3 regions of the Paracoccus sp. P2 genome follow, and region 1 is predicted to be linked to each of the others. Evidence: riboswitches for the same ligand, from Rfam matches in the RefSeq annotation. Region 1 holds a riboswitch; each other region holds the start of a gene.
What was found. A riboswitch is a leader RNA that binds a small molecule or an ion and turns the genes downstream of it on or off. The one in region 1 is predicted to bind cobalamin.

Region 1 (9,703 bases):
AAGATGCATTTCCTGATGCGGGCCAAGGCGGTGACCATCTTTCCCGGCGGCTTCGGCACCATGGATGAGATGTTCGAGGCCCTGACCCTGATCCAGACCGGCCGCATGCGGCGCGTGCCCTTCATCCTGTTCGGACCGGAATTCTGGCACAAGGTCATCAACTGGCAGGCCCTGGCCGAGGCCGGCACCATCAGCCCCGAGGATCTGGAACTGATCAGCTTCGTGGAAAGCGCCGACGAGGCGGTCGAGATCATCGACAACTGGGTCGTGCCCTGCGCCTGAAACGGGCAGCACCGCCCGGACCCTCCGCACCTGGGCCCCAATTCGCGGCTCCGGCCCATTGGCCGATCACCCGCGGCCGCGGTCCGCATATCGCCGCGGCCCTTCGCCTCGGCGCCTTTTCCGGCCGGCTGCCGCACGCTCCTCGGCGCCTTTCCGGCCGGTAGCAGCACCCTGAGGCCCATGGCCGGCAAGGCATCATCCCGGATCGCGGCAGGCCGTCGCATTTCGCCGCCGCCCGCCGCACCTTTCCCGGTCAACTGCCGCGCCGCCGCGGTCGCGGATTGGCAAGGCGTCGTCGCGGATCCTGTCGTACAGCGGCGTTGATCGGCGGGCGTTCCCAGAGGCCGGGGAAAAACCTGTGCCGCGAGCCCTTTCGGACCATCAGCACCGCGCCGTTCCGGCCGACCGATCCGCCGCTCGCGCAAGGGCTATTTCGGCCACCAGGCAATGAAATCGCCCGCCGCGACGGTTGCTGGCTGGTCGCCGCCCCGACGTTCCGCCGCTGCCGGCGCCTGCTGGGCCTGGGTCGCACCGTGGCGATAGGTCGCATGCGACAGTTCCGGCCGCAACTCGGGTTCCGGCTGGTCCTCGACCGCGCGAATCACGATGGTGCCCAGCTTCAATGCGCGCTGGAAGGATTCGTCGTCGCCATAGATCGCGGTCAGGAAGCGGATCACCTTGGCACGGAACACGGCGCGATCCTGCGGTCCGTCGGCATCCTCGGCCGCGGCCCCGGCCGGCGCATTGCCTTGCGGCGCCCGGGCCGATGCGGCCTGCCGCGCGCGGCCGACGCCCTGGCGGCCAAGCTGCGTGTCCTGGGCCACCCCGCCCGATTCCTCGACCGGCGGCACCTCGGGCTGGGCGCGGGCAAGGGTGGGGCCGATGATTTCGACTTCTCGCGCCGCCGGCGTGGCGGCGGGACCGGCCCGGCTTTGGATCTGATGAACGACTGGAATCATGACACACCCGCGGATACGTGATCTGGACAGGCTTATCCTAGCCGTTTCCCGGCGGATTTCACCCGTTCTTTGCCGGATGTTTTCTTAAAATCCTAGCGATCTGAAGGGCTTGTCATTCCCGGTGATAGGGGCTGCCGGCCAGGATGGTGGTGGCGCGATAGATCTGCTCGGCCAGCATGACGCGGGCCAGCATATGCGGCCAGACCATGCGGCCGAAGCTGATGGCCAGATCGGCGCGGTCGCGCAGGCCGGGGTCGATGCCATCGGCGCCGCCGATCACGAAGGCGACATCGCGCGCCTGGTCGCGCCAGCCGGCAATGCGGCCGGCAAATTCGGGGGAACTCAGCATCTGGCCGCGCTCGTCCAGCACCACCAGGGCGGCACCGTCAGGAACGGCCCTGGCCAGCAGCGCGGCCTCGGCCGCCATGCCGCCGCTGCGCCTGTCCTCGACCTCGGCCAGGGTCACGGGCGGCAGGCCCAAGGCGCGGCCCGCCTTGGCGTGACGGTCCAGATATTCGGCGATCAGCTTCGCCTCGGGGCCCTGCCGCAGCCGCCCGACCGCGGCAATGACCATGCGCATGGATCAGATGCGGGGCTTGCCGGCCTCGGCGGCGGCGTGTTCGGCGCGCAGCCGCTCCAGCGTGGCCGAGCGCAGGGCGTCGGCGGGCATCCACATCTTTTCCAGCTGATAGAACTCGCGGACCTCGGGGCGGAAGACATGGACGATCACGTCGTCGGTGTCGATCAGCACCCAATCGCCGGTTTCCTTGCCCTCGATGCGGGCCGAGCGGCCGGTCTGCTCCTTCAGGCGCTCGATCAGCTTTTCGGCGATCGAGGCCACCTGCCGCGCGTTCCGGCCCGAGGCGATCACCATGTGATCGGCCATGGCCGAGCGGCCGCGCAGGTCGATGGTCACGACATCTTCGGCCTTGTCGTCGTCAAGAGAGGCAAGAATGCGGTCCAGTAGCTGATCGCTCGTCAGCCCGGATTCCGCGGTGGTCGCAGCCGGCGCAGCAGCCGGCGAGACGGTATTGGACAGGGTTCATCCTCCGGTCATCACGCCGATCTCCCCCGGCGCCGGGGCCTTACCAATGTAGCACGGAATCGCGCCCGCTCAATGCAGGCGCGGCGGATTTCTGGAGGCATCGCCCGCCGGACAGGCCGAAACCGGCAGATTTCCCCAGGGATCGGCGCATCTGACCTGCCCCGGACCCCAGGCCAGGTGCCGGCTTTCGACGCCCGCCGCCGCCCGCGCCTGCTTGAGCGGTGTATCCGCCCAATGTACCGCCAGCGCGAAAACGGCCACGCAGATCAGCGGGATCGCCCGCAGGATGATGCGAATCAGCATGATCGGTCCCCTTCCGTGACTTTTGGCACCAAGATAGGGACGATTTCTCAACTTGGAATTAACAGAGCCGTGTGGCGATATTGAATATGAAGTGAAATCGCCCTATTAATCCCCCTATGCGAGGATTCGTCTATTTCGACATTCACGACCGCGCCCGCCTGCCCGGCCGGTTCTACGGCGAAAGCCTGTCCGTCACCGCCCGACTTTGACGGGAGCGGGCGCCTGCGCGCGCCCTGCCGCAGGCTGCGGCGCCCCCTCCGCCCTTTCCCAGCTAGTCTTCCAGAAAAGAGACAGCCATGACCGGCAACACCAATGCGGGCGCGCCCCGCACCCTCTATGACAAGATCTTCGACGCCCATGTGGTCGAGCGTTCCGAAGACGGCACCTGCATCCTCTATATCGACCGCCACCTGGTGCATGAGGTGACCTCGCCCCAGGCCTTCGAAGGGCTGCGCATGGCCGGGCGCAAGGTGCGCCGCCCCGACCAGACCATCGCCGTGCCGGACCACAACGTGCCGACCACCGCCGACCGCGTGGACGGGATCGAGAACCCCGAGGGTCGCATCCAGGTCGCCGAACTGGACAAGAACGCCCGCGAATTCGGGCTGAACTATTATCCGATGAACGACATCCGCCAGGGCATCGTGCATATCGTCGGGCCGGAACAGGGCTGGACCCTGCCCGGCATGACGGTGGTCTGCGGCGACAGCCATACTGCGACCCACGGCGCCTTCGGCGCGCTGGCGCATGGCATCGGCACCTCGGAAGTGGAACACGTCCTGGCCACCCAGACGCTGATCCAGAAGAAATCCAAGAACATGAAGGTGGAAATCACCGGCAAGCTCCGTCCCGGCGTCACCGCCAAGGACATCACGCTGGCGGTGATCGGCAAGACCGGCACCGCGGGCGGCACGGGCTATGTCATCGAATATTGCGGCGAGGCGATCCGCGAGTTGTCGATGGAAGGCCGCATGACCGTCTGCAACATGGCCATCGAGGGTGGCGCCCGCGCCGGCCTGATCGCCCCGGACGAAAAGACCTTCGACTATTGCAAGGGCCGCCCGCACGCCCCGAAAGGCGCCGCCTGGGAGGCCGCGGTCAGCTGGTGGAAGACGCTGTTCAGCGACGAAGGCGCGCATTGGGACAAGGTCGTCACCATACGCGGCGAGGACATCGCCCCGGTCGTGACCTGGGGCACCTCGCCCGAGGACGTGCTGCCAATCACCGGCACGGTCCCCGCCCCCGAGGATTTCGAGGGCGGCAAGGTCGAGGCCGCGCGCCGCAGCCTCGACTACATGGGCCTGAAGCCGGGCACGCCGCTGAACCAGATCAAGATCGACGCGGTCTTCATCGGTTCCTGCACCAATGGCCGGATCGAGGACCTGCGCGCCGCCGCCGGCATCCTCAAGGGCCACAGGCTGGCGCCGGGCGTGCGCGGCATGGTCGTGCCGGGCTCGGGCCTGGTCAGGATGCAGGCCGAGGAGGAGGGTCTGGACAAGATCTTCATCGACGCCGGCTTCGAATGGCGGCTGGCCGGCTGCTCGATGTGCCTGGGCATGAACCCCGACCAGCTGGCGCCCGGCGAACGCTGCGCCGCGACCTCGAACCGCAATTTCGAGGGCCGCATGGGCCGCGGCGGCCGCACCCACCTGATGTCGCCGGTCATGGCGGCGGCGGCGGGCATCAAGGGCCACCTGACCGATGTGCGCGAACTGCTGGCGGAAACCGTCTGATGCTTCGGGTGGGGCCCCTAGCGGCCCCGCCGCAGAAGCATCAGGGCGTTGTTCGCGATCAGCACCAGCCCGGCGTTCTCGAACCAGAAATTGAGCCCGAGCTTCGCGAAGTCCAGGCTGAGGAGCCTGTCCACATGATGAAAGCCCACCGCGCGCACCAGCACGAAGCCGCACAGCAAAGCCAGCCCCGCCAGGGCAAGGCCGTTGCGGCGCATGCGCCCGCGCAGGGTGTTCGTCGCCCAGGCCAGCGCGATCGCCACGCCCAGCACCAGCCCGGCGATGAAGGCCAGCTGCACCAGATGGCGGTCGTCGTACCAGCCCTGCGCCCGCGCCATGCAGCGCCCGGCAGCCGTCAGCGCGGTCTGCAGGTCAAGCTGCTTGTTCAGCCCCAGGAAGGCCATCAGCCCGGCGGTCGTCAGCCACAGCCCGCGCGCAGCGCCGGCCGGACGGCGGCGCAGCACCATGACGGCCAGCACGAAGCATATCAGATACGAGAGCACCGTCAGCCAGCCGGTGATCTCGGGGTCTCCGATCTGCGGCCTCCAGTCGCGCGCGATGCAGGCGCGCAGGGCCGCAAAGCTGGAAAACCCGAAAAACATCAGCGAAGCCCTTTCCATGCCGCAAGGCGCCGGACGGGTCTCGGTTAACGGGCCACGGCGGCCCAAGTCAATTCTGCGAGGATCACGACATGGACAAGTTCACCACCCTGACCGGCATCGCGGCGCCCATGCCGCTGGTCAATATCGACACCGACATGATCATCCCGAAACAGTTCCTGAAGACGATCCACCGCTCGGGTCTGGGCAAGAACCTGTTCGACGAGATGCGCTATGACGCCGAGGGCAACGAGATCCCGGATTTCGTGCTGAACCAGCCGGCTTACCGCGAGGCACAGATCATCGTCGCCGGCGACAATTTCGGCTGCGGCTCCTCGCGCGAGCATGCGCCCTGGGCGCTGCTGGATTTCGGCATCCGCTGCGTGATCTCCACCAGCTTCGCCGACATCTTCTACAACAACTGCTTCAAGAACGGCATCCTGCCTATCGTCATGCCGCAAGAGGTGGTGGATGTGCTGATGGAGGACGCGAAAAAGGGCGCCAATGCCCGCATGACCGTGGACCTGGAAAACCTGACCGTGACCACCTCGGACGGGCAGAGCTTCCCCTTCGAACTGGACCCGTTCCGCCGCCATTGCCTGCTGAACGGGCTGGACGACATCGGCCTGACCATGGAAAAGGCCCCCGCCATCGACGCCTACGAGGCGCAGATGGCCCAGAGCCGGCCTTGGGTGTAAGGCCGCTGGCCGGGGCGGCCCTGCTTGCCATCCTGGGCCTGGCCGCCCATGCCGATCCGCTGCGGATCGCGACCTACAGCCCCGACCTGTCGCGCGACGGGCCGGGGCTTTTGTTGCGCGACCTGGGCCGCAAGGACGCTCAGATCGAGGCGGTGGTGCAGGTGCTGGCGGAAACCCGCCCCGACATCCTGCTGCTGACGCATTTCGACTGGGACCACGACGGCCGGGCGCTGGACGCCTTTGCCGCAAGGCTGGCCGAGGCCGGGCTGGACTATCCGCACCGCTTCGCCACCCGGCCGAATTCCGGCATGGCGACAGGGCTGGACCTGAACGCAGACGGGCGGCTGGGCAGCGCCGACGATGCGCAGGGCTTCGGCACCTTCTCCGGCCAGGGCGGCATGGCGATCCTGTCGCGCCACCCGATCGGGCCGGTGACGGATTACACGGCCTTCCTGTGGCGCGACCTGCCCGGCCACCTGATGCCGCCGCTGCCCGAGGAAGCGGCGGCGATCCGCCGCCTGTCCTCGACCGCGCATTGGGACGCGGTGGTCACGGTCGCCGGCCGGCCGCTGCACCTGCTCGCCATGTCCGCGACGCCGCCGGTCTTCGACGGACCCGAGGATCTGAACGGCCGGCGCAACCATGACGAGCTGGCCTTCTGGCTGCATCACCTGCCCGACGGCCCCTTCGTACTGGCCGGCAACCTGAACCTCGACCCCCTGGACAGCGAGGGCCGGCCCGAGGCGCTGGCCCGGATCATGGCGCATGTCACCGACCCCCTGCCTCGCAGCGCCGGCGGCACCGCGGCCAAAGGCGGCGTCAACGACGGCCACAAGGGCGACCCGGCGCTGGACACCGGCGACTGGCCGGACGACAAGCCGCCGGGCAACCTGCGCGTGGATTACGTCCTGCCCGCGAAAGGGCTGGCCGTGCTGGGCTCGGGCGTGTTCTGGCCGGCCGAGGGCCCGCTGGCCGAGGCCGCGCTGGCGGCTTCCGCGCACCGGCTGGTCTGGGTCGACCTGGACTGGCCGCCGGAACCCTGATTGGCACGGCCTACCCGCCACCCGGCGATTCCGCCAGCCCGATCCCCCGCCATCTTCTTCGTTCTCCAAATACCCATGCGGCAGCGCCGCCCGCCGACCCGTCGCCCGCTCTCCGACCCCGCCGCAGCTTCCCCCCGATTCCGCTTGCCGCCGCCGCGCCATCGCAGGTAACATGCGCGTGTATCGGTGCCCCTTTCCGGGGCCAAAAGGGAATGCGGTGCAGCCCTGGGCATCCAGGACCAAATCCGCAGCCGCCCCCGCGACTGTAAGCGGAGAGCGGACGCCCATCGCGCCACTGGCCATCCGGCCGGGAAGGCGGGCGTCTGCCGTGACCCGCAAGCCAGGAGACCTGCCGATGCATGGAACCGCAACGTCGTCGGGTTGGACGACATAAGGAAAGGGTCGCAGATGACCGCAAAACCCATGACCGCCGCAGGGGCCAGCCGCGCCTCGGTGCTGTTTCCCGCCATCGCCGCCTTCGCGATCGGCTTCGGGCTGATCTTCATGTCCGGGCTGGTGCAGGCCGAGACCCTGCATGACGCCGCCCATGACGTGCGTCACGCCACCGGCTTCCCCTGCCACTGATGTTCTCGCGCATTCTGACCAGCGGATTGATCGCTGGCGCTGCAACGGGGCTGATTGCCGCCCTGTTGCAGCTTTGGTTCGTGCAGCCCGTGCTGCTGCATGCCGAACTGTATGAATCCGGCCAACTGGCGCATTTCGGCGCCGAAGCCGTCAGCGCGCATCAGGATCTGGGATCCTTCGAATGGACCCGCAACCTGCTTTCGGTCCTGTTCACCATGATGGTCTATGCCGGCTACGGGCTGATGCTGGTGGCGCTGATGGCGGTTTCCGAATCGCGGGGCAACGCGGTCACGGCGCGGCAGGGGCTGCTTTGGGGCCTGGCCGGCTATCTGACCATGCAGCTCGCCCCCGCCTTCGGCCTGGCCCCGGAAGTGCCGGGCGTCGCCGCCGCCGATGTGCAGCTCCGCGCGATCTGGTGGCTGGGCACCGCCGCCACCACCGGGCTCGCGCTGTGGCTGGTCGCCTTCGGCAAGGGCTGGGCGGCCTGGGGCGCGGCCATCGTGCTGATCCTGGCGCCGCATCTGATCGGCGCGCCGCAGCCCGACAGCTATGCCGGCCCGGTCCCGCCCGAGCTTTCGGCGGAATTCGCCGGCCGGGCGCTGGGGGCGGGCGCGATGGCCTGGGCCCTGCTCGGCCTGCTGGCCGGCTGGTTCTGGCAGCGCGAAGGCCAAGGCGCACCGGTGCCGCAGGCCGCCTGATCGGCGCCGCAACCCTTCCGGCCGGGCGTGCCTGCCGCGCCCGGCTGTTCCATGAAACGGGGAAAAGACATGGATCGCTCGATCCCGATGCTGCTGATCGGTCTGGTCTTCGGCGGCGGCATGGGCTTCGTCATCGCCGCCGCCAACGGCATCACGCTGGACGGCCACGACCACGGCGCGCATGGCCATGGCGCCCAAGCCGCGGCGCATGACCACGGCGCGCCCATCGACCTGCCCGCCGGCAGCGCCACCGCCGCGGCCCGGCTGGAGCCCGACAGCACCGCGGGCTGGAACCTGTTCATCAAGGCCGAGGGCTTCTGCTTTGCCCCCGAACATGCCGGGCTGGCCGACCGCCGGGGCGAGGGCCATGCGCATCTTTACCTCAACGGCGCCAAGATCGCCCGGCTCTACGGCCCGGCCCATCACCTCGACGCGCTGGGGCCCGGAGACCGGCTGCGGGTCGAGCTGAACTCGAACGACCACCGCCCGCTGACCGTCTCCGGCTGGCCGCTTGCCGTCGAGCTGACCGTGCCCGACCGGCCGGTGGGCATCCGCGCCGGGGCCGCGGGCCTGCCCGACAGCGCGATCTGCGCGGCGCCGTGATGGAGTTCGGCGCCGAGGACAAGGCCGCCTTGCAGCGCATCCTGCGCTGGCGCCGCGACGTGCGGCATTTCCGCGACGCCCCGGTCCCCGAACCGCTGCTGGAGGAATTGCGCGCGGCGATGGAACTGTCGCCCTCGGTCGGCAATGCCCGGCCCTGGCGGGTGATCCGCGTCGAAAGCCCCGATCTGCGCGCCGCGATCCGCGCCGATTTCCTGCGCTGCAATGCCCAGGCCGCCACCCGCTACCAGGGCCGGCAGCGGCAGGCATACGATGCGCTGAAGCTGGCCGGGCTGGACCGCGCCCCGGTCTGGCTGGCCGTCTTTACCGAGATCGACCCCTCCGAGGGCCACGGTCTTGGCCGCGCCACCATGCCGCAGACCCTGCGGCAATCGACGGCCATGGCGATCCATGCGCTGTGGCTGGCGGCACGGGTGCGCAACCTGGGGCTTGGCATGGTCTCGATCCTCGATCCGGCGCGGATCGGCCCGCTGCTCGCGGTGCCCGAAAGCTGGGAGTTCTCGGCGCTGCTCTGCCTGGGCTGGCCCGAGTTCACCGACGACACGCCGCTGCTGCACCGCACCGGCTGGCAGGAAAACACCGCCCCCGGCTGGCAGCGGCGCTGAAAGGCCCCACCGCATCCGGCGGGGCCGCCTGGTTCAGGGCTGCGAGGTGGCCGGGCCCATGGGCTGGCCGTTGACGGTAAAGGGCCCGCCGCCCTCGGGCATCTGGATGTCCCAGAGATGCTCGCCGCTCGCGCCGGGCTTGGCCATGGCGCGGGCCATGCGCAGCATCATCAGCGGCTGGCCGGCCTCTTCCTGCGGGGCGGCGGCCAGCGCCGCCTCGACCTTGTCGAGCCCCATGGCCGAGATCAGCACCGCGCCGGTGGGCGCAGCCCCCGGACCCGCCGCGATATCGGCGCGATAGTCGATCCGGTAGCCGTCGCCCTTGATCTGCGAGGGCGCAAGCGTCAGGTCGGCCGTGCCCCTGGGCAGCAGCGCCGCCTGCAACTGTTCGGGTACCAGCCGGGCAAAAGGCTCGTCGGCGGCCAGGTCGAACCCCTCGATCAGCATCTTCGCCGGTGCCGCCAGATCGAAGCCCGAAGCGGTGAAGTCCAGCGTCATCTCTTGCGGCAGGATCGGCACGGCCCAGGGCGGCAGC
Region 2 (9,703 bases), on a different contig from region 1:
CAGAGCGTCGCCTGATGCTCGGGCGCGAGCTGGAGCTGGTTGCCCAGCTGCGCGGCGGTGTTGGTCCGGGTGATCTCGGAATCCTGCCAGGCGTAGGAGGCGACCAGATCGAACCCGGCCGCCAGATTGGCCTTGCCTTCCAGTTCGAAGCCGCGGACCTGCACCTCGCCGGTCTGCACCTGCGCCCAGGGGTTGCTGGCCGGCGGGTCGGGATCCTGAGTCAGGACGTTGGACTGCGTCAGCCGATATCTGAAGGCCGACCCGGTCACCAGTAGGATGTCGGCGGTGCGGGACCGGCGCATCATCATCGTCGATGCCCACCAGATCCATGCCGGGATCCGCATCCCCTCGGGCATCGAGGCCGGTGGCGCGCGGGAATGACCGTTTCCGCGACAGTCCCTGTCCGGCGACGGTCCCCGGGCCTGTCGCGGCTGATCCTTGGGCTGGCGGCGCTGATCGATCTCGCCCGCCGGCTGGGGCCGAGGATCGGCGACCTGTCCCGGGTGGACAGAATCGTGATCCACACCAGCCACCATACGCATCATGTCATCGGCACCGGCGCCAACGACCCGCAGAAGCTGGACCCCAAGGCCTCGCGCGAGACGCTGGACCATTCCATCATGTATATCTTTGCCGTGGCGCTGGAGGATGGCGGCTGGCACCACGAACGCTCCTATGCCCCCGAGCGCGCGAACCGGCCCGAAACCGTGGCGCTGTGGCACAAGATCACCACCGTCGAAGACCCGGAATGGACGCGGCGCTATCACGCCCGCGACCCGCGCGAAAAGGCGTTCGGCGGCCGCGTCGCGGTCACGCTCAGGGACGGCCGGGTGATCGAGGACGAACTGGCGCTGGCCGACGCCCATCCCGACGGCACCCGCCCCTTCGTGCGGGAAAACTATGTCCAGAAGTTCCTGACCCTGTCGGACGGCATCATCGCCACCGCCGAGCAGCACCGCTTCCTCGACGCGGTGCAAGGCCTGCACGACCTGCCCGCCGGGCGGCTGACCTCGGTCGAGATGTTCCGCGAGGTCCGCGCCCGCCTGCCCGGCGTGAAGCTGCTGGCCAACATGACCGAGTTTGGCCGCACCCCCGCCCTGACCGCCGAGGAGTTCCAGGAGCTGGGCTATGACATGGTGATCTGGCCGGTCTCGTCGCTGCGGGTGGCCAACAAGGCGCAAGAGCGGCTTTACGCCGCGCTGGCCCGCGACGGCGCGACGACGGCCATGCTGCCCGAGATGCAGACCCCGGGCCGAGCTTTACGACGCGATCGGGCTCAATGCCTTCGAGGCGCTGGACCGATCCATCGCCCGCAGCGTGCTGCCCGCGCAGGGCGCAAGCGCTTACCGCTCCGCCGGTCCATCCGCCAGCAGCTTCGCGGCGATATGCCGGCCGCGCGGAAGGGGCCGGACCTTCAGTCCCGCAGGTGAACGGGTCGGCTCCGCCGCACGCCGGTGTGGCGGCAGGTCTGCAAGACATGGTCGGCGACACCCAGCGCCGCCAGTTCCGCGCCCATCTGCGCCAGAGCCGCCTCGTCGATCAGTTCGGGATCGACCGTCGTGCGCACCTGATGGGCCGTGCCGCTGGCCAGCAGCAGCCGCAGGCTTTCCCTGGCCCTGTCGCCGCTGCCGGCCGCGCCCGTCACCCGCCGATAGCCGGAAAACGGCGCCTTCACGTCGAAGCCGACCCAGTCGCAAAGCGGCAGCACCGCCGCAAGCCGGGCCGGGTAAGGGCCGGCCGTATGCAGGCCGGTCCTGAACCCCAGGTCCCGGACCGCCCGCATCGCCTGGGGCAGGCCGCGCTGAAGCGTCGGTTCCCCGCCCGAGAACACCACGCCGTCGAGCAGGCTGCGCCGTCCCGCCAGAAAGCCCAGGATCTCTTGCCAATCCAGCGCCCCCTCGGCCTCGGGCGGGATGAGATGCGGGTTGTGGCAATAGGGGCAGTCCCAGGGACAGCCCTGCAGGAAAAGGGTGGCGACCAGCTCGCCCGGCCAGTCGCAGCTGGAGAGGCGCTGCAGGCCGCCGATGCGGATCTCAGCCAAGATCGGCCTGCCGCTCGCTGAAATACAGCCGCTCGCGGAATTCGCCCTTCTTGCCGCGGTTGAACGAGGATACCGGGCGGTGATAGCCCATCACCCGCGTCCAGATCTCGCAGGGCTGGCGTTCCTCATCCGCCAGCAGGATCTCTTCCGGTCCGGTTTTCCGGTCGTCGAACATGGTCTTTTCCTTTCTCAATGCGCGGCCGATTGCCGCTTTTTCGCGATAAGCTCTTCGTCGCAGCGCGGGCAGAACGCGTGTTCGCCCGCGATATGGCCATGCCTGGGGCAGACCGAGAATGTCGGCGTGACGGTGATGTAGGGCAGGCCGAAGTTCTCCAGTGCCCGGCGCACCAGCTTGCGGCAGGCCTCGGCCGAGGACAGCTGCGTGCCCATGTAGAGATGCAAGACCGTGCCGCCGGTGTATTTGCGCTGCAGCGCCTCTTGCCGTTCCAGCGCCTCGAACGGGTCGTCGGTAAAGCCGACCGGAAGCTGGCTCGAGTTTGTGTAGTAAGGCTCGTGTTCGGTGCCGGCCTGGAGAATGCCGGGGAAACGCTTGCGGTCCTCCTTGGCGAAGCGATAGGTGGTGCCCTCTGCCGGCGTCGCCTCCAAGTTATAGAGATGTCCGGTCTGTTCCTGGAAGGCGGTGATGCGCGCCCGCAGATGGTCGAGCAGCCGCAGCGCGAAGCCATGGCCCCAGCTCGTGGTGATGTCATGTGCATCGTCGGTGAAGTTGCGGATCATCTCGTTGATGCCGTTCACGCCCAGGGTCGAAAAATGGTTGCGCAGCGTGCCCAGGTAGCGCCGGCTATAGGGAAACAGCCCGTCGTCCATCAGCCGCTGGATCACCCGGCGCTTGATCTCCAGGCTGTCGCGGCCCAGGTCGAGCAATTCGTCCAGGCGACGCCGGAGCCCGGCCTCGTTGCCCTTGTGCAGATGGCCCAGCCGCGCGCAGTTGACGGTGACGACGCCCAGCGAGCCGGTCTGCTCGGCGCTGCCGAACAGGCCGTTGCCGCGTTTCAGCAGCTCGGTCAGGTCCAGTTGCAGCCGGCAGCACATGGACCGCACCATGTTCGGCTTGAGGTCCGAGTTCAGGAAGTTCTGGAAATAGGGCAGGCCGTATTTCGCCGTCATCGCGAACAGCAGCTTGGCGTTCTCGCTGTCCCAGGGAAAGTCCGGCGTGATGTTGTAGGTCGGGATCGGAAAGGTGAAGACCCGGCCCTTTTCGTCGCCGCGCGTCATCACCTCGATATAGGCGCGGTTGATCATGTCCATCTCGGCCTGCAAGGCGCCATAGGTGAAATTCATTGGCTGACCGCCGATCACGGGCACCTGGTCGCGCAGATCCTCGGGGCAGACCCAGTCGAAGGTCAGGTTGGTGAACGGGGTCTGCGTGCCCCAGCGCGAGGGGACGTTGAGGTTGAAGATCAGCTCCTGCATGGCCTGCCGCACCTCGGCATAGCCCAAGCCATCCTTGCGGATGAAGGGGGCCATATAGGTGTCGAAGGAACTGAAGGCCTGCGCGCCGGCCCATTCGTTTTGCAGCGTTCCCAGGAAGTTCACGATCTGGCCGATGGCGCTGGACAGGCGTTTCGGCGGCCCGGCCTCGACCTTGCCGGGGACGCCGTTGAAGCCCTCGGTCAGCAAGGTGCGCAGCGACCAGCCGGCGCAATAGCCGGCCAGCATGTCGAGGTCGTGGATATGCAGGTCGCCCCGGCGGTGCGCCTCGCCCACGGCAAGCGGATAGACATGCGACAGCCAGTAGTTGGCCACCACCTTGCCCGAGACGTTCAGGATCAGCCCGCCGAGCGAATAGTCCTGGTTGGCGTTGGCATTCACCCGCCAATCGGCACGGTCCAAGTATTCGTTGACCGACGAGGCGACATCGACGGCGACATCCCTTGCCGGCGCGGCGGGCGGGGGCGTAAGCGGCGCCGGCATCAACGCGCCCTCCCTTGCCTGCGGCTTGCTGCCGCCCTTGCGGTGCTGCGGACGGCGACGCCGGCCTCGGCAGGTCTGGTGGTGAAGAATGGCCGCATCTGTTCCCCGTGCTGCTGTGGGCGGGGCAGGCCAGGACGCATGGAGCCCTGCGGCGACAAGGCCGCATTGCCAGGCGCACCGCCGGGACACCCCGCCCGTGGTTCATCGTCATCGTCACGGCAGGTCTCCTGGCTCGCAGGTCGCGGCCCTTGCCGGCCTTCCCAATGCCGTGCGGCACCAGTGGCGTGATCCGGCGCAGGCTCGCTGCTTACAGTTGCGGGGGCAGCGCCGGCCTTGCTCCGAAAGGCGCACCGGCTTCCCTCTTCGCTTTCGGGCCGGATCGACCCGAAAGAACCGTGATGCCTACATATAGGGATTAAGGCGCCGTATCCGTCAAGATGTTGTATTGACCTGCGACACTTTGTCCAAGAGAGGAAGTCAGACCGCTCACAACAACGGGTGCAGCGGACCTGAAGCAGGCCGATACGGTTTTGTACATGCAAATTTTCTGCTTGTGGTAGAGCGTCGTACAATTCGGAACCGGCCAGTCCAGGCCCGATGGATCAGCAGGCTCTTAGAGAAGATGAATGCCCCGATCCTTGTCGGGGCATTCGTTCGCATCAGAAGGTCATCTTCAGGCCGATACCCAGCTCGCGTGGCTCGACCACGGTGGCCTCGAAGCCGCCGATCGAGCGGCTGGCCCGCAGATAGGTCACCGAGCGGTCGTCGAACAGGTTGTTGACATAGGCGAAGGCCTGCAGGTTCTCGCGCGGTTGCCAGGTCAGCCGGGCATTGGCCACGGTATAGGAATCGACCCAGGTGTCGCGGTCCTCGTTGTCGTCGGAATAATAGCCGTCGGTATGGCGCAGCTGGCCGCTGAGCCGCCATTCCGGGGTGATGTCCCAATCGGCCGCCAGCGAAAGCGTATAGTCCGGGGACCGGCCGAAGCGATGGCCCTGGTAATCCGCCGCCGCGCTGGTGAAGCGGCTGATCTCGGTATGCAACAGGCCCAGCCCCGCCTTGACCCGCAGATTGTCGCGCAGCAGATAGTCCATCCCCAGTTCCAGGCCATAGGACTTGGCGCGCTCGGCATTGACGGTGATCGAACTGCCGATGTTCTCGGGCAGGCTGGTCACGACATAGCGCTGCGCATCATGGAGCTGGGTGTAGAACAGGTTGCCGGTCAGTTCCAGCCGGTCGTCGAGCAACCGGGTGCGGCCGAAGATCTCGTAGTTCCACGAGGTCTCGGCGTCGAAGGGCACGTATTCCCCGCTGGTCAGGTTCAGCGTCACCCCGCCTGGGTTGTAACCCTTGCTGATCATGGCGCCGATGCGGGTCGATGCGTCCAGGTCATAGGCCAGCGCGATCCTGGGCAGCCAGGCGTCGAAGCTTTCGTCGTAATCCAGCACGTTCGGGGTAAAGCTCGACACGCCGCGCCGGGTGATGTCGTCGCGCTGATAGCGCAGCCCGCCGGTCAGGCTCCAGCGGTCGGCAAGGCGCCAGGTGGTTTCGGCGAATATCCCCAGGCTGTCCTTGCGGTCGTCATAGGTGGTGGTGCCGCGGTAATCCAGAAGCTCGTCCGAATCGGTGCGCGAGACGAACAGTCCCGCTACGCCGCTGAACTGGTCTTCGGGCGTCCCGAAGGTTACGCGCGTCTCGTTCGAGGTCACGTCCTGATCCAGGATCGCTGTGCCCGCGCTGACCGGCTCGGTCGAGCGTTTGACCCAGATGTCGGAATATTGCAGCTGGTTGAACAACGTCCAGCCATTGCCGAATTCATAGCTGACATCAAGGATGGTGGTGTTCGTGCGCAGCCGCCAGCTGGGATTCGAGGCGGTGGCGCTTTCCAGATCCTCATAGGGCTCGGTCGCGGCTTCCCAGTTCGGCCGGTTGGTCAGGCTGTGCGAGAAGGTCAGCTTGCCCTCGAGCCCCGGGATCTCCTGCGGCTGCCACAGCAGCTTGGCGCGGATGGTGCGGGATTCATGGTCCTGGTCGGTCGAGCCGACGGCGAAATCCGGGTTGGTATAGTCGATGTAATTGTCGCGCGCCCAGTAGTCGACGGCGATGCGCCCGGCCAGATCCTCGGACAAGGGCCCCGAGGCCATCAGGCTGGCGCGGCGGCGGTTGTGGCTGCCATATTCCAGCTGCGCGGCGCCCTCGGGCTGGAAAGTCGGATCCTTGGTCTTGACGATGATCGCCCCGGCGATCGAGTTCGCGCCTTGGGTCGCGGTCTGCGGGCCGCGAAAGACCTCGATCGACTCGACGTCCCAAAGCGCCTGGCTGCCCCAGACGATCTCGTTATAGCCCAGGTAATGCCCGTCCAGATTGAAGGCCAGCCGCGGGGCCGTGCCGCCGAAGAAGGCCACCGCGCCGGAATTCGGACCCTCGCTGTCCTGCCCGCGGATGGTGGGGGCGCCGCCTTGGCCGCCCGAGGCGACATAGGTCACGTTGGCGATGCCCGTCGCCGCATCGGCGGTGCTGTCCTGCCCGCCGCTCTCCTCAAGGTCGCGCGTGGTCAGGACGGCCACCGAAGAGGCGGTATCCTTGATGCTGCGCGCCTGCTTTTCGCCGGTCAGGACGATTTCGTCCAGCCGCACCGCCTCGGCCATGCCCTGATTGTCCTGAGCCAGCGCGGGGGCCGTGGCCAATGCCAGCATGGCGACCGTGCCAAGCAGCACCGGGATTTTATGTCCATTCATCTCCAAACCCTATCCAGATCTACTGCGGGCTGGCGAATGCTGGCTGCGATTTGCGATTCCGTTCCGCCGGCGGGAAACCGCCGAGCGACAGCGCCGGGTTAACCGATTGACAAGGCTTGGGGCAAGGGGTGGCGGCGCCTGGGAATCCAGGGCGTGACCCCTGCGCCACAACCTGCGCCGCAGGATCACTTTACACCCATCTGTGGTTGTGCGACAGTAATCCGATAAAAAAGATAAGATACCGTGCGTTCAGCCCTCCGCCAGTCGTCACGGTCGGGATTTCGGCGGAGCGGACATGGTCCTCCCTATCAAGGAAGATTTGCCCACCCTTCGCCAGCGGATTGCGAAAGGAGATTGCTGTGGCAGATCACGCTCTGGACTGGCAGGCCCGCTGCCCGTTCTGGCCCCGGGACGTCGCTGACCGTTACCGCGAGGCCGGGATCTGGCGATACGAGACATTCTTCGACCTGCTGGCGCGGCAAGCCGGGCGGCTGGGTCGGCGGATCGCCCTGATCGACGATGCGCGGCAGATCGGTTACGACCGGTTGCACCGCGATGCGCTGGCATTGGCGGGCGGGCTTTCGGCGCTGGGACTGGTTCGCGGCGACCGGGTGGTGGTGCAATTCCCCAATTGCGGGGAATTCGTCACGCTGTTCTTCGCGCTTTGCCGGCTGGGCGTCGTGCCGGTGCTGGCCTTGCCCGGGCATCGCGACCTTGAGCTTGGCCAGTTTGCCGATTTCACCGGCGCCCGCGCGATCCTGACGGCGCAGGAGCCTGGGGGGTATGACATGGTGGCGCTGGCCCGGCGGGTGCAGGACAAGGTTCCCTCGGTCCGGCATGTGGTGGTGCTGGGCGACGGCCGGGACGCGACGCCCTTCGACAGCCTGTTCCGTCCCGATCTCCCGTTGCCGGCCGGTCCCAATGCCGAGGACGTGGCCTGTTTCCAGATCTCGGGCGGGACGACCGGCGTGCCCAAGCTGATCCCGCGCCGGCACATGGAATATCTTTACAACATCCGCATGGCGGTGGCGGCCAGCGGGCTGGACGGCGATACGCGCTATCTGTGCGTGCTGCCGATGATGCACAACTTCCCGATGGCCTGCCCGGGTTTCCTGGGCACGCTGCAGGCCGGGGGCACGGTGGTCGTCGCAGCCGAGCCCGAGGCCGGGATCTGCTTCGACCTGATCGCCCGCCATCGCGTCACGATGACCGCGCTGGTGCCGCCGCTGGCGCTGCTGTGGCTGGATGCGCAGGCCGGGCTGGGGGCGGACCTGTCCTCGCTGCAGCTGCTGCAGGTCGGCGGCGCCAAGCTGAACCCGTCCAGCGCCCGGCGCATCCGGCCGGAGCTGGGCTGCCAGCTGCAGCAGGTCTTCGGCATGGCCGAGGGGCTGGTCTGCTTCACCGCGCTGACCGACAGCGAGGAGCGTATCGTGAACACCCAGGGCCGGCCCATGTCGCCCTGGGACGAGCTGCGCATCATCCGCCCGGACGGGCGCGAGGCCGCCATCGGCGAGCCGGGCGAGCTGCAGGTCCGCGGCCCCTACACGATCCGCGGCTATTACGACATGGCCGGGCACAATGCCCAGGCCTTCACCGCCGACGGCTTCTATCGCTCGGGCGACATCGCGCGGCGCGACGCCGACGGCGCGATCACCGTCGAGGGGCGGGCCAAGGACCAGGTGAACCGGGGCGGCGAAAAGATCGGCGTGGACGAGGTCGAGGATCTGCTGGTCGCCCATGCCTCGGTGCTGGATGCGGCGGTGGTGGGGCGGCCCGATGCGCTGATGGGCGAAAGGCTTTGCGCCTTCGTGCTGGCCGCGCCGGGCACCACGCCCCGGCCGGGGGCGTTGCGCCGCCACCTGGCCGAGGCCGGGCTTGCCGCCTTCAAGATCCCCGACGAGGTGATCGTGCTGGATCGCTTTCCGCAAACCGGCGTCGGCAAGGTCAACAAGCGCCAGCTGCGCGAGCAACTGCGCGAGGCGCATTTCCCCGATCCCGTCGCCGCGCGGCAGGAGGAGCGTGCATGAGCCCGGCCGTCGTGGTGCCCGAGGATCTGGCGCCGGACCTAGTCCCGCCGGAAGCGGTGGCGGGGCTGGGCGACGTCCGGCGCGGCATCGACATGATCGACGCCCGCATCGTCGGGCTGCTGGGGCTGCGGCTGCGCTACGTGCTGGCCGCGGCGGACTTCAAGCCCGACATCGCCTCGATCCCCGCGCCGGAGCGGGTGCGGCAGATGCTGGACGAACGCGCGGCCTGGGCCGCCGAGGCGGGCCTCGCCCCCGATTTCATCGGCCCCCTGTTCGGGCAGGTGGCGGAATGGTTCATCCGCCAGCAGGTGGCGCATTGGCGGGCCTGCCGCGCAGAGCGGCCGGCCGCAGACCGCCGGTCGTCGGCCCCGGCGCCCTCGCCGTCAGCGCGGCCCGCCGGCCAGCCAGCCCTCGACCGCGTCGAGCGTGTGCATGGCGCTGGCGACTGAAGGGCTGGTGACCCTGGCGGAATCCAGGAACACCACCCGCCCCTCGCGCGCCGGGGCCATGAAACGGTCCCAGCCGGGCGAAAGCCGGTCCAGCGCCGCGCGCGCGGCCGCCTCGTCCCGCGCCGGGGCGGCGAAGCTGGTCATCACCAGCAGCAGGTCGGGGTTCAGGCCGGCCAGGCTTTCGGCCCCGACGGGCAGGATCAGCATCGAGCGCGACTGCCGGGTCGAGCCCTCGCCGGCGATCTCGGCCCGGCGATAGCCCAGGTCCTCCAGGGCCTGCACCGCGCCGGACATGCCGGCCACGACATTGGCCTGGTCGGTCAGCATGACGATGAGATAGGTCCTTTCCCCCGGCGCCTTGGGCAGGCGATCGGGAAACCGGCCGCGCAATCCGTCAAGCCGGGCCTGATAGGCGGTCCTGAGTTCGCGAAAGCGGTCCTCGCGATGCAGGACGCGCGCCAGCTCCTCCTGCACGCTGAAGCCGTGGGCGGTCGCGGCGCTGCTGTTCTGCAG
Region 3 (9,703 bases), on a different contig from region 1:
CGTGGCGCAATACGACGTGCTGACCATGGTCGCCAAGGAATGGCCGCTGGCCCAGGCGGCGCAATAGGGCCGTCGCCTGATGCGCGAACGGACCGGCGGGACGGTGGGCGCTTGCGCCCCGCTGATCATCGGCGGAACCGTCTCGCCCGATCATCAGCCTTGCGCGGGCAGCAGGCTGCGCCGGATCGGGGCGTCCAGCGCCTTGAATGCGCCGAGTCCGCTCATGTCGTAAAGTGTGGCCCCGGCCCGCATCTTGGACTGCCGGCCGGCCGGCTGGTCGATGCGTACGGGCTGGCCCTGAAGAACCCCGCGCCTGCGACGAGGATCGCCCCCGGCTGCAAAGCCCGCGAGCGTCCTGCCTGCCCGCAGCGCGCGCTTCCCGTGCCCTGTTTCGCCCCCCATTCCCGCCGCGCCGGGTGCCCAGGCAGATCGGTTTTCCCAGTCCCGCGCCGATGCGCAGTCCGCGGGAGGGGGCAGGCCCGCGCCGCCCTCCTGTGCTGCAATGCGACGCGGCCCCGGCTCAGTCCGCTTTTCGGCGTTCAAGGATTTCCAGCATCCTCTGGCGCGCGGCGGGGGGCAGGTCGTCGGGCAGGTCGGCCTCGGTCGCGGGCCTGTCGCCGACCTGGATCAGCATCACCATGCCCATGGTGAAATGCGGCGAGCATTTGACGCCCCAGATGCCCTCGGCGTCCAGCGTGACTTCGATTTCCTCGTCGATCTTGCCGACGAATTTCTCGCCGCTCTCGGGGATCATCCCGGCGATGGTGGCGGCATTGTGGCCGGGATCGGCGGCGATGAACCGGACCGTGTCGCCGGGCTGGACCACCAGGTAGTCCGGCTCGAAGGGCATCGGGCCGGTGGCATTGCGGTTGAGCATCCTGACCTCATGCGTCTCGGCCAGGGCGGCGGCGGGCAGCAGGCAGGCAAGAAGCGCGGCGCGAAGCAGCATGGGATGTCCCTTCAGGCAAGGCGTTGGAAGGCAAAGACCGGCCGGCCCCCGCCAGGATGGGGGATGATCTCGGCCTCGACGGCAAAGATCTCGCGGATCAGCGCCGGGGTCAGGATTTCCATCGGCGGGCCAAGCGCCACGCAGCGGCCCGCGCGCAGCACCATGATCCGGTCGCAGCGCAGCGCGTGATGCAGGTCGTGCAGCGCGATGACGGTGGTGACGGAAAGCTGCGCGACCAGGTCGAGGATGGCGATCTGGTGATGGATGTCGAGATGGTTCGTCGGCTCGTCCAACAGCAGGACGCGCGGGGCCTGCGCATGGGCGCGCGCGATATGGACGCGCTGGCGCTCGCCCCCCGACAGCGAGGCCCAGTCGCGCCCCGCCATATGCGCCATGTCCACGGCATCGAGGGCCGCCGCGACGGCGTCGTCGTCCTGGGCACCCCATGGCCGCAGCGGGCCAAGCCAGGGCGTGCGGCCCAACTCCACCGCATCGCGCACGGTGATCCGTTCGGCCGTCTCGGCCGATTGCGCGACCAGCGCCAGCCGCCGCGCGATCTGCCGCCGGCCCAGCCGGGCCATGGGACGGCCTTCCAGCCGGATCTCTCCGCGGCTGGGGCGCAGCAGGCCCGCCATCATCCCCATCAGCGTCGACTTGCCCGATCCGTTCGGCCCGATCAGGCCCAGGGTCTCGCCCGGATGCAGGCGCAGGCTGATGTCGGACAGGATCTCGCGGCCGCGCACGGCATGGCTGGCGCCGACGGCTTCCAGGATGGGCGTCATCGTTGCCTTCCCCGGATCATGACCACGGCAAAGGCGGGCGCGCCGACCAGCGCGGTGATGACGCCGATGGGCAGCACCTGGCCGGGAATGACGATGCGCGAGACGACGTCGGACAGCACCAGGAACACCGCCCCCGCCAGCGCCGTCGCCGGGACCAGCCTGGCATGGCGCGGCCCGACGAGGATGCGCATCGCATGCGGCACCACCAGCCCGACGAAGCCGATGGCCCCGGCGATCGAGACCATGATCGCCGTCGCCAGCGAGGCCGTTCCGATCAGCAGCACCTGCGTGCGCCGCAGGTCGATGCCCAGCGACGCGGCGCTTTCCGCGCCGAAGGCAAAGGCGTCGAGCGCGCGCGCATGCCACAGCGCCACCCCCAGCGCCAGCGCCGCCATCGGGACCGCGACCCAGCTGTCGGGCCAGCGCACGCCGGACAGGTTGCCCAGCAGCCAGAACATGATGCCGCGCGCCTGCTCGGCGCTGGCCGATTGCGCGATGATCAGCGCGGTCAGCGCGTTGAACATCTGCGAGCCGGCGATGCCCGCCAGGATGATGACCCCGGCGCCGCGCATCCCGGTCCCGCCGCCGGCGGCGCGCGCCAGCGCCGCCACCAGCGCGAAGGCGGTCAGCGCCCCGGCAAAGGCGCCCGCCGACATGCTGAGCAGCCCCGCGCCGATCCCCGCCACCGCGACCGTGACCGCCCCGGTCGAGGCCCCGGCCGAAATCCCCAGCAGATAGGGCTCGGCCAGCGGGTTGCGCAGCAGCGCCTGCAGGATCAGCCCCGACAGCGCCAGGCTTGCGCCACCGCAGGCCGCGACCACCGCCCGCGACAGCCGGTAATGCCAGATCACGCTGGCGTCGATCGGATCGAGCGCGGCCGAGCCAAGCCCGGCCTTGACCGCCAGCACCTCGATGACGGTGGCCAGCGGAATGCGCGTCTCGCCCACCGCCGTTCCGAAGAGCAGCGCCGCGACCAGCACGGCGGGGGCCAGCCACAGCCAGCCCCGATTGCGCCCCGTGCTGCGGGTCGCGGCGCGCGCCCTCATTTCAGGTCGAACCCGGCCAGCGAGTCAGCCAGCGATTCCAGCGCATAGATCGCGCGCACCGAGGGGTCCATCGCATTGGCCGGCATGGTCAGGATGCGGTCGTTCTTTACCGCCCCCATCTCGCTCGTCACCGGGTCCGAGGTCAGGAAATCCCGCTTGACGGCGATGTCGTCGGCCGGAAAGCGGCGCCGGTTCATCTCGGCGGCAACGATGAAGCTGGGATTGGCCTTGCTGATGGTTTCCCAGCCCACGGTCGGCCATTCCTCGGCCGAGGCGACGACGTTCCTGACCCCCAGCTTGGACATCATCCAGCCCGGCACGCCATTGGCACCCGCGACATAGGGGTCGATCTCGATCTCGGCCGAGGAATACCAGAACAGGCCCGACACCGTTTCGGGCAGGTCCAGCGCCTGCGCCCGCTCGACCGCCGCCGCCTCGCGTGCCTTCAGGTCGGCGATCACCGCGGCCCCGCGATCCTGCACGTCGAAGATCGCCGCCAGTTCCTCGATGCCCTGGTAGAGCAGCGCGGTGTCGAACAGGACCGAGCGCGCGCCGTCCATGCTTTGCGTATTGTCCTTGCCGACGCATTCGGTGGGCATGATCCAGCTGGGGATCTGCGCGTCGTCGAACATCTCGCGTGTGCCGACCACGCCCTGCGGGCCGATCATCCATTCATAGGCCGTGACCACCAGCCCAGGCTTCTTGGCCAGCACGCTTTCGAAGCTGGGGGCGTTGTCGGCCAGCCGCTCGACCCCGGCATCCGCCTCGGCAAATTCGGGCAGGACGGGGTTGATCCACAGCGCCGTGCCCGCCACCTTGTCGGCCAGCCCCAGCATGTAGAGGATCTCGGTCGTGCTTTGCCCGACGCTGACGACGCTTTCGGGCGCCTTGTCGAAAGTGACTTCGTGGCCGCAGCTGGTCAGCGTCAGCGGGTATTCGGTGGCCCCGAACGCCGCCATCGGCGCCAGGGTGAACGTGGCGATCATCGCCGTGGTGAGCCTTGGCATGATGTTTCCTTCCGCTACATCATGAACAGGCCGGATGAGCGGATGGAGACCGGGCGAATGCCGGTCGCAACCCCTCCCGAGCCGACCCGCTCGGATTGGTCAAACGTCGTCGGCAGGTCTCCTGACTGGCGGGTCACGGCAGGGATGCGGCCTTCCCATGGCGCGGAGCCACAGTGGCATTCTCGCATCCTGCTCGCCGCCTACAGTTGCGGGGGCAGTTCCGGTTCGGGACGCCTGCGGGCGCCCCGGCGGATTCCCTTTCAATTCCTTGCGGAAACCGACGCGCCTTCCCTAGCTTCTGGCGCGGGCGCTGGCAAGCGGCAGCATGGCCGGCCGGCTTGCCGCTGCCGCGCCACGGCTGCCCCCGGCCCGGTCCCGCCGCACGAAGAAGAACGGGATGCCGCGCGCCTCGGGGCGTTGCAGCGTGGACATACGATGCGCGGTCTGCTCGAAACTGGCACCGAAGCGGTGGCCCAGCAGTTCCACGTCGTAGCGCGCCGATCTGGAACCGGCGGCTGGACTGCCCCAGCAGTTCGGACAGCATCAGCTCGCCCCTGACCGGGGCGGGCAGGATGCGCACCGCGATGCCATGCGCGGCCAGCCGGCCGGTCAGCGCCATATGTGGCTCGTTGCGGTGCCGCGCCAGCGCCTCGGCCAGTTTCTCGGCCGCGCGGTCCAGCCTATCGACGTAATTGCGCCGGGCATAGAGCCAGTTCCGGACCGCATCGACCGGGCGCGATCTGCCCGACTATCTGCCGCAAACGCGCGAGATCCGGCAGGGCATCTGGCAGGCCGCCTTCGTTCCGCCGGCGCTGGAGGATCGCCGGGTCGAGATCATCGGGCTGCTGGGACCATGTCTTCAGCCATATCGAGCCCGCGATGCTGCTGAACCCGCATCAGGGCCGGATCACCGAGGCGGGCGTGCGGCTGAACATCCAGGTCTGCGTCGAATACCTGGCGCAATGGCTGTCGGGCCGCGGTGCGGTGCCGATCCGAAACATGATGGAGGATGCCGCCACCGCCGAGATCAGCCGTGCCCAGCTGTGGCAATGGCTGCGCCGCGGTCGCGCTGGAGAGCGCCGCATGGCAGGGCGATCTGATGCAAGCCGAGATCGTCCGCATCCTCGACCGGCTGGGCCCGAACGGGCTCCATCGCGGCCATTACGCCGCGGCCGCGCGCATCCTGCGAGAGGCGGCGACGGCCGAGACCTTGCCCGATTTTATCACCCTGCCGGCCTATGCCGTGCTGAACGCGCTGGACTGAGGGGCCCCGATGGACATCATCCGCACGCTTGCTCCCTTTGGCGGGCCGCTTGCCCCGGATGCCCCGCCTTGCCGCCGGCCGCGCCTGCCGATTCCCGGACCGATCATGCGGAAAGGAAGCATCATGAGCAGAAAGACCTTTTCGGCAATACATCAAATGGCTGAAGGTGGAGCCGATCATGGACGCAAACCCGATCCGCGAGGGCACGGGGCGCCGGCGCGTGATCGAGGATTGCATCGCCTCGCTGACCTTGGGCGGCGCCGACCTGTTGTGGATCGAGACCGATACGCCCAACGTGGACGAGATCGCCGGCATGGTGGCCGAGATCCGCAAGGCGGTGCCCGATGCCAAGCTGACCCATAACAACGCGCCCGGCTTCAACTGGACGCTGAGCCTGCGCAAGCAGCTGCGGGCACAATGGCTGGCCGAGGGCCGGATCGGCAAGGCCGACCATCGTGACGGCAGTGCGCTGATGAAGCCCGATTTCGACGATACCGGCCAGGACCGCGAGGCCGACGCCCGGCTGCAACGCTTCCAGGCCGACATATCGGCCCGCGCGGGCGTGTTCCGCAACCTGACCATGCTGCGACCTTCCACCTGACCGCCAAGCCGGTGGACGAACTCAGCCGCGGCAATTTCGGCGCGGAAAAGATGCTGGCCTATGTGCAGACCGTGCAGCGCGAGGAGATCCGCCGCGGCATCTCGGCGGTCAGGCACCAGCACGAGGTCGGCTCGGACCTGGGCGACACGTTCAAGGAGATGGTGGCGGGCGAACGCGCGCTGAAGGCGGGCGGGCATGCCAATACCATGAACCAGTTCGCCGCAGGATAGGCCGGGATCGGGCTGCGGGTCGCCCGCCTTCGGTGGGTTCGCTCAACACCCCCCGGCCTGCCCGCGACGCCCCGATCCCTTGGGGCGTCGCTTTTCCGTCGTCGCGCCCGTGTTCAGATCAATGCCCAGTTGCCGCTGGCCGCCGCGGCGGCGAAGACCACGAGGTTCGCCGCCGCATGCGCCCATACCGCGTCGGTCAACCTGCCGCGGCGCTTGTAGACCGCGGCAAAGGCCAGCCCGGCGACGAAGGCCGCCGCGCCGCTGTCATGGAGCAGCGCGAAGGCGGCCGAGGAAACCAGAACGGCGCCTGCCTGGCCGGCCGGGCCGGGCAGTTTCAGCAGGTGGCCCAGCAGGTAGCCCCGGAAGGCCGCCTCCTCGATCAGGGGCACCAGCAGCACGGTGCCGACCAGGCGCAGGACGATCCAGCTTGCCGCCGCAAGCCCGAGCCCGGCGAAGGGCGGCGGGGCCGGCTCGGCCCCCGCAGCGACGCCGGCGGCAATCCACATGATACCGACCGCGACGCCCGCCAGCAGCGGCAGCGGATCGACGCGCCAGTCGAGCCGGGCCCAGACCGGAAGGAACAGGACCAGCCCCGCGCCCATCGCCGGCACCCGGTATGGGTAGGCCGCCTCGGGATTGGTGAAGAATGTCGATACGAAAAGCCCCGAGAGCAGCAGGACCAGCAGCGGCACCAACATCGCGCTGACCGGATCGTGCCGGAAGGCGGCTGTCTTTGCGCCAAAGGCCGGGCCGGGCTTTTCGCCGCGCCACAGCGCCGGCACCAGATGCGCCGCGCCGATCATCCCGATGCTCAGCAGGGTGAACAGCAGCCAGCCCGCGTAGCTGTGAAAGGCATTGACCGCCAGGTCGGGCGATATGCGCGCCCCGATCCAGATCAGGGCCGCGATGCGCAGCACGTTGAGGCCGAAACTGGCCAGCAGCCCGACCGGCAGCAGCACCAGTGCCAGAGGCAGGCGCAGGCGCCGCCGCTCGAGCGCGATGAACCCGGCCATCACCAGGGTGATGAGCGCAAAGCCTTGCATGCCCGAGCATGGGTCGCCCACGCGGATGAGGAAATCGTCAAAGCCGATCACCATCTCATTCGGGGCGGCCACGACCCTGCCGGGCAGCAGGGCAAGCAGGCGCAGCACCAGCTCGAAGGTGGCGGCGGTCAGGGGCGGCCAGCCCCAGGTGCCGTTGAAAAGCCCGGTCAGTTCCGGCGAGAGCAGCGCGATCCCCATGGCCGCCCACAGCCAGGGGCCGCCCCGGCGCAGCACCGAAAGCCAGCAGGCGATGGGCGCGGTCCCGGCCAGCGCCGCTGCGACCGAAATGGCGGCGCCCGCGGCAAGGGCCAGGGCAAGCGGCGCCAGGCTGGCGGTCATGTCGCCCCAAAGCACCGGCAGCAGCATGATCGCCAGCCCCGCCAGCATCGCGGCCGCTGCGGTGCCGGGCGACAGGTCGCCCGCGCCGATGCCGCCCGCGCCCAGGAAGCCGAACAGCTGGCGCCGCGCGGTCATCGCCAGCCCGGCAAGCAGGGCTAGGGCAAGCAGCCGTCCCAGCCCCTCGCGCAGCGCAAGGCAGGCCCGCGGCGTCTGGAAATCCGTGCATTCGATCTCGACCAGGAACTGGTAGCAGAAGGCGACGATCAGCAGCTCGCCCAGCAGCAGGGCGGCGAAAAGGCCAAGCCTGCGCCAGCCGCTTGCAAGAAGGGGCGCTTGCGGCGCCGGCGCCTCCGCCTGCCCATGATCCGGGCCGGCGCCGCCAACCGCGGCCGGGTCCGAGGGGTCGGCGCTGTCGGTCACGGGTTGGCCGAACGCCGGCGCCATTCCCAAAGCAGAAGCCCGACGATCACCGCGATCATCAGGACCGATGCACCCGCGAACAGGTCGATCTCGGGGACGCTGTGGGGTGCGGTGGCGCTTGCCGGATGGGCGGTGCCGGCATGGCTTTCCGAAGGGCCGGTCAGCGCCAGGTGGGTGCCGGCGGCGGACAGGGTCAGCAGGACCAAAAGCGCAGCATAGAACATTGAAATGAACCCAGATACCGAGGAAACGCGACAAACAAGCAAGAGCGTCGATGACCAAGAATTCATCATGCAGGGAAAACCGGCAACCTGTCGGAATCGCCAGGTTTTCCCCTTGCTTGCCCGCGTGATTTCGGGTGAGCGCGGCAATTTCGCTGCTGGCGACCATGCCGTCGGGATGTCGCGGTCGGTTGGCGGTCCACGGCGCCAATCTCTTTGATGCTTGAAAATATATAGATGATTTTCAGTGGTCTAAATCGCAAATATGAAGTGGCGTCGAGGGGTCGCCCTGTCGGCGGAACCCGGTCGGCGGTCAGCCGCGCAAGGCGGCGGCCGGCGGCTGGCGATAGGCCAGCCAGGCCGGCAGCGCCGCCAGAAGCGCCGCGGCCGCGACCAGGATCGCCAGCGTCGCGCCATCCTCGGGCGTGAAGCCGACCGGCAGGCTGAAGCCGCGCTGCATGGCGAAGGCGCGCGACAGCAGGCTGGCGGCCAGGTAGCCGCCGCCGTAGCCCAGCAGGATGCCAAGCCCGACCAGCATGGACAATTCAAGCCAGACGATCCCGAACACTGCCGACCGCGGCGCGCCAAAGGCCCGCAATGCGCCGATCTGCCGCCGGCGCTGGCCGACATGGATCACCGTCACCATCAGCAGCGCCGCCGCGACCAGAAGCTGCGTCCCGGAAGCGATGACCGCCAGCACCTGCCGGGCATCGCCCAGCGTCGCATAAAGGCTGGTCAGGACTTCGCCCGGAAAGACCGCAAGCGTCCGGCCGTCCGCGCGATAATCCTGGCGCAGCCTGTAGGCGTCGGCGATGGTCCTGGGCTTGACCAGGACGGCCGGCAGGCCGGGCAGTGCGCCGCGGTGCCAGTCCTCGTCCAGGGGCGCGTCGGCATCCAGGCCGCGATGGCCATGCGCCTCGTCGTTTTCATGCGCGGCGTCGTGTCCGGCGTGGTCGTGTCCGGCATGTTCATCCTCGTGCCCGTGCCCCTGCCCCTGCCCGTGTTCGTCGTGGCCGGGCGCAAGGCCCATGCCATGCACATGCCAGACCGCCTGGATCGGCACCAGGATCGCCCGGTCCCAGGGCGTGCCGGTCGGGTTCAGCCGGCCGCTGACCCGATACCGGACGCCTTCGTGTTCGTGCCCGCCCTGTTCGACCTGACCATGGGTCGGCACGATCGTCTCGCCCGGTTGCAGCGGCACGGCCGAGCCGACGACGGCCTCGCCCTCGGTCCTGAACATCCCGCCCCGGGAAAAGCCGCCCGCGGTGCCCTCGATCAGGGTGGTGGTGGTGCCGACGATCGGGTAGCCGGCATGGAAGTCGCCGAAACCCACCGGCGCGGCCCATTCCACGCGCGGGTCGTCGTTCAGCTCGGCCAGCACCTCGCCCGGCATCAGGGGCAGGGCGGCCGGTTGCAGGAAGACCGCGGACAGCACCAGCTGGGTTTCGCTGCCCGGCGCGCCGACGATCACGTCGAATTTCTCGGCGGCGCGGGCGCTGCCCAGGCGCAGCGCGCGTTCCTGCAAGGTGACGCCGACGCCAAGCGCCACCGCCAGCGCGACCAGCAGGACGATCACCACGGAACCGGCCCAGAGCCGTTTCAGGTCGGCCAGGGCAAAGCGGATCATGGCCGGACCTCTGCCATGCTGTCCGACCGGACGGTGCCGTCGGCCATGGCGATCCGGCGCGGCAGGCGCGAGATCAGGCGCTGGTCATGGGTGACGACGATCAGCGTGGCGCCGGTCTGCGCGGCCAGTTCCAGCAACAGGCCGGCGATGACCGCGCCGTTCTCGGCATCGAGG

Region 2: linked by a shared signal. The riboswitch ahead of ACDP63_RS08880 (ribonucleoside triphosphate reductase) and the one ahead of ACDP63_RS04760 (CbtB domain-containing protein) in region 1 are both predicted to bind cobalamin.
Region 3: linked by a shared signal. The riboswitch ahead of ACDP63_RS01240 (ABC transporter substrate-binding protein) and the one ahead of ACDP63_RS04760 (CbtB domain-containing protein) in region 1 are both predicted to bind cobalamin.

Annotation. Positions count from the first base shown of each region.
Region 1 covers NZ_JBGOSN010000005.1:21,341-31,043, reverse strand. The annotation lists gene ACDP63_RS04805 (LOG family protein) at 1-282, shown strand, start outside; gene ACDP63_RS04800 (hypothetical protein) at 711-1,241, opposite strand; gene rlmH (23S rRNA (pseudouridine(1915)-N(3))-methyltransferase RlmH) at 1,354-1,821, opposite strand; gene rsfS (ribosome silencing factor) at 1,825-2,223, opposite strand; gene ACDP63_RS04785 (hypothetical protein) at 2,356-2,589, opposite strand; gene leuC (3-isopropylmalate dehydratase large subunit) at 2,886-4,322, shown strand; gene ACDP63_RS04775 (hypothetical protein) at 4,340-4,921, opposite strand; gene leuD (3-isopropylmalate dehydratase small subunit) at 5,011-5,616, shown strand; gene ACDP63_RS04765 (endonuclease/exonuclease/phosphatase family protein) at 5,607-6,659, shown strand; cobalamin riboswitch at 6,827-7,031, shown strand; gene ACDP63_RS04760 (CbtB domain-containing protein) at 7,068-7,244, shown strand; gene ACDP63_RS04755 (CbtA family protein) at 7,244-7,942, shown strand; gene ACDP63_RS04750 (hypothetical protein) at 8,012-8,545, shown strand; gene bluB (5,6-dimethylbenzimidazole synthase) at 8,545-9,168, shown strand; gene ACDP63_RS04740 (hypothetical protein) at 9,202-9,703, opposite strand, start outside.
Region 2 covers NZ_JBGOSN010000010.1:89,550-99,252, forward strand. The annotation lists gene ACDP63_RS08860 (TonB-dependent siderophore receptor) at 1-269, opposite strand, end outside; gene ACDP63_RS08865 (hypothetical protein) at 378-1,430, shown strand; gene ACDP63_RS08870 (anaerobic ribonucleoside-triphosphate reductase activating protein) at 1,415-2,041, opposite strand; gene nrdD (anaerobic ribonucleoside-triphosphate reductase) at 2,034-2,216, opposite strand; gene ACDP63_RS08880 (ribonucleoside triphosphate reductase) at 2,231-3,976, opposite strand; cobalamin riboswitch at 4,176-4,389, opposite strand; gene ACDP63_RS08885 (TonB-dependent receptor) at 4,636-6,714, opposite strand; gene ACDP63_RS08890 ((2,3-dihydroxybenzoyl)adenylate synthase) at 7,074-8,741, shown strand; gene ACDP63_RS08895 (chorismate mutase) at 8,738-9,190, shown strand; gene ACDP63_RS08900 (ABC transporter substrate-binding protein) at 9,125-9,703, opposite strand, start outside.
Region 3 covers NZ_JBGOSN010000002.1:3,406-13,108, reverse strand. The annotation lists gene paaZ (phenylacetic acid degradation bifunctional protein PaaZ) at 1-67, shown strand, start outside; gene ACDP63_RS01255 (pseudoazurin) at 521-949, opposite strand; gene ACDP63_RS01250 (ABC transporter ATP-binding protein) at 961-1,731, opposite strand; gene ACDP63_RS01245 (FecCD family ABC transporter permease) at 1,728-2,777, opposite strand; gene ACDP63_RS01240 (ABC transporter substrate-binding protein) at 2,774-3,784, opposite strand; cobalamin riboswitch at 3,878-4,081, opposite strand; gene ACDP63_RS01235 (short-chain fatty acyl-CoA regulator family protein) at 4,076-4,270, opposite strand; partial or broken gene ACDP63_RS01230 (hypothetical protein) at 4,664-4,795, shown strand; gene ACDP63_RS01225 (hypothetical protein) at 4,818-5,048, shown strand; gene ACDP63_RS01220 (hypothetical protein) at 5,227-5,649, shown strand; gene ACDP63_RS01215 (hypothetical protein) at 5,661-5,879, shown strand; gene xrtE (exosortase E/protease, VPEID-CTERM system) at 5,993-7,681, opposite strand; gene ACDP63_RS01205 (hypothetical protein) at 7,678-7,905, opposite strand; gene ACDP63_RS01200 (hypothetical protein) at 7,910-8,122, shown strand; gene ACDP63_RS01195 (FtsX-like permease family protein) at 8,216-9,529, opposite strand; gene ACDP63_RS01190 (ABC transporter ATP-binding protein) at 9,526-9,703, opposite strand, start outside.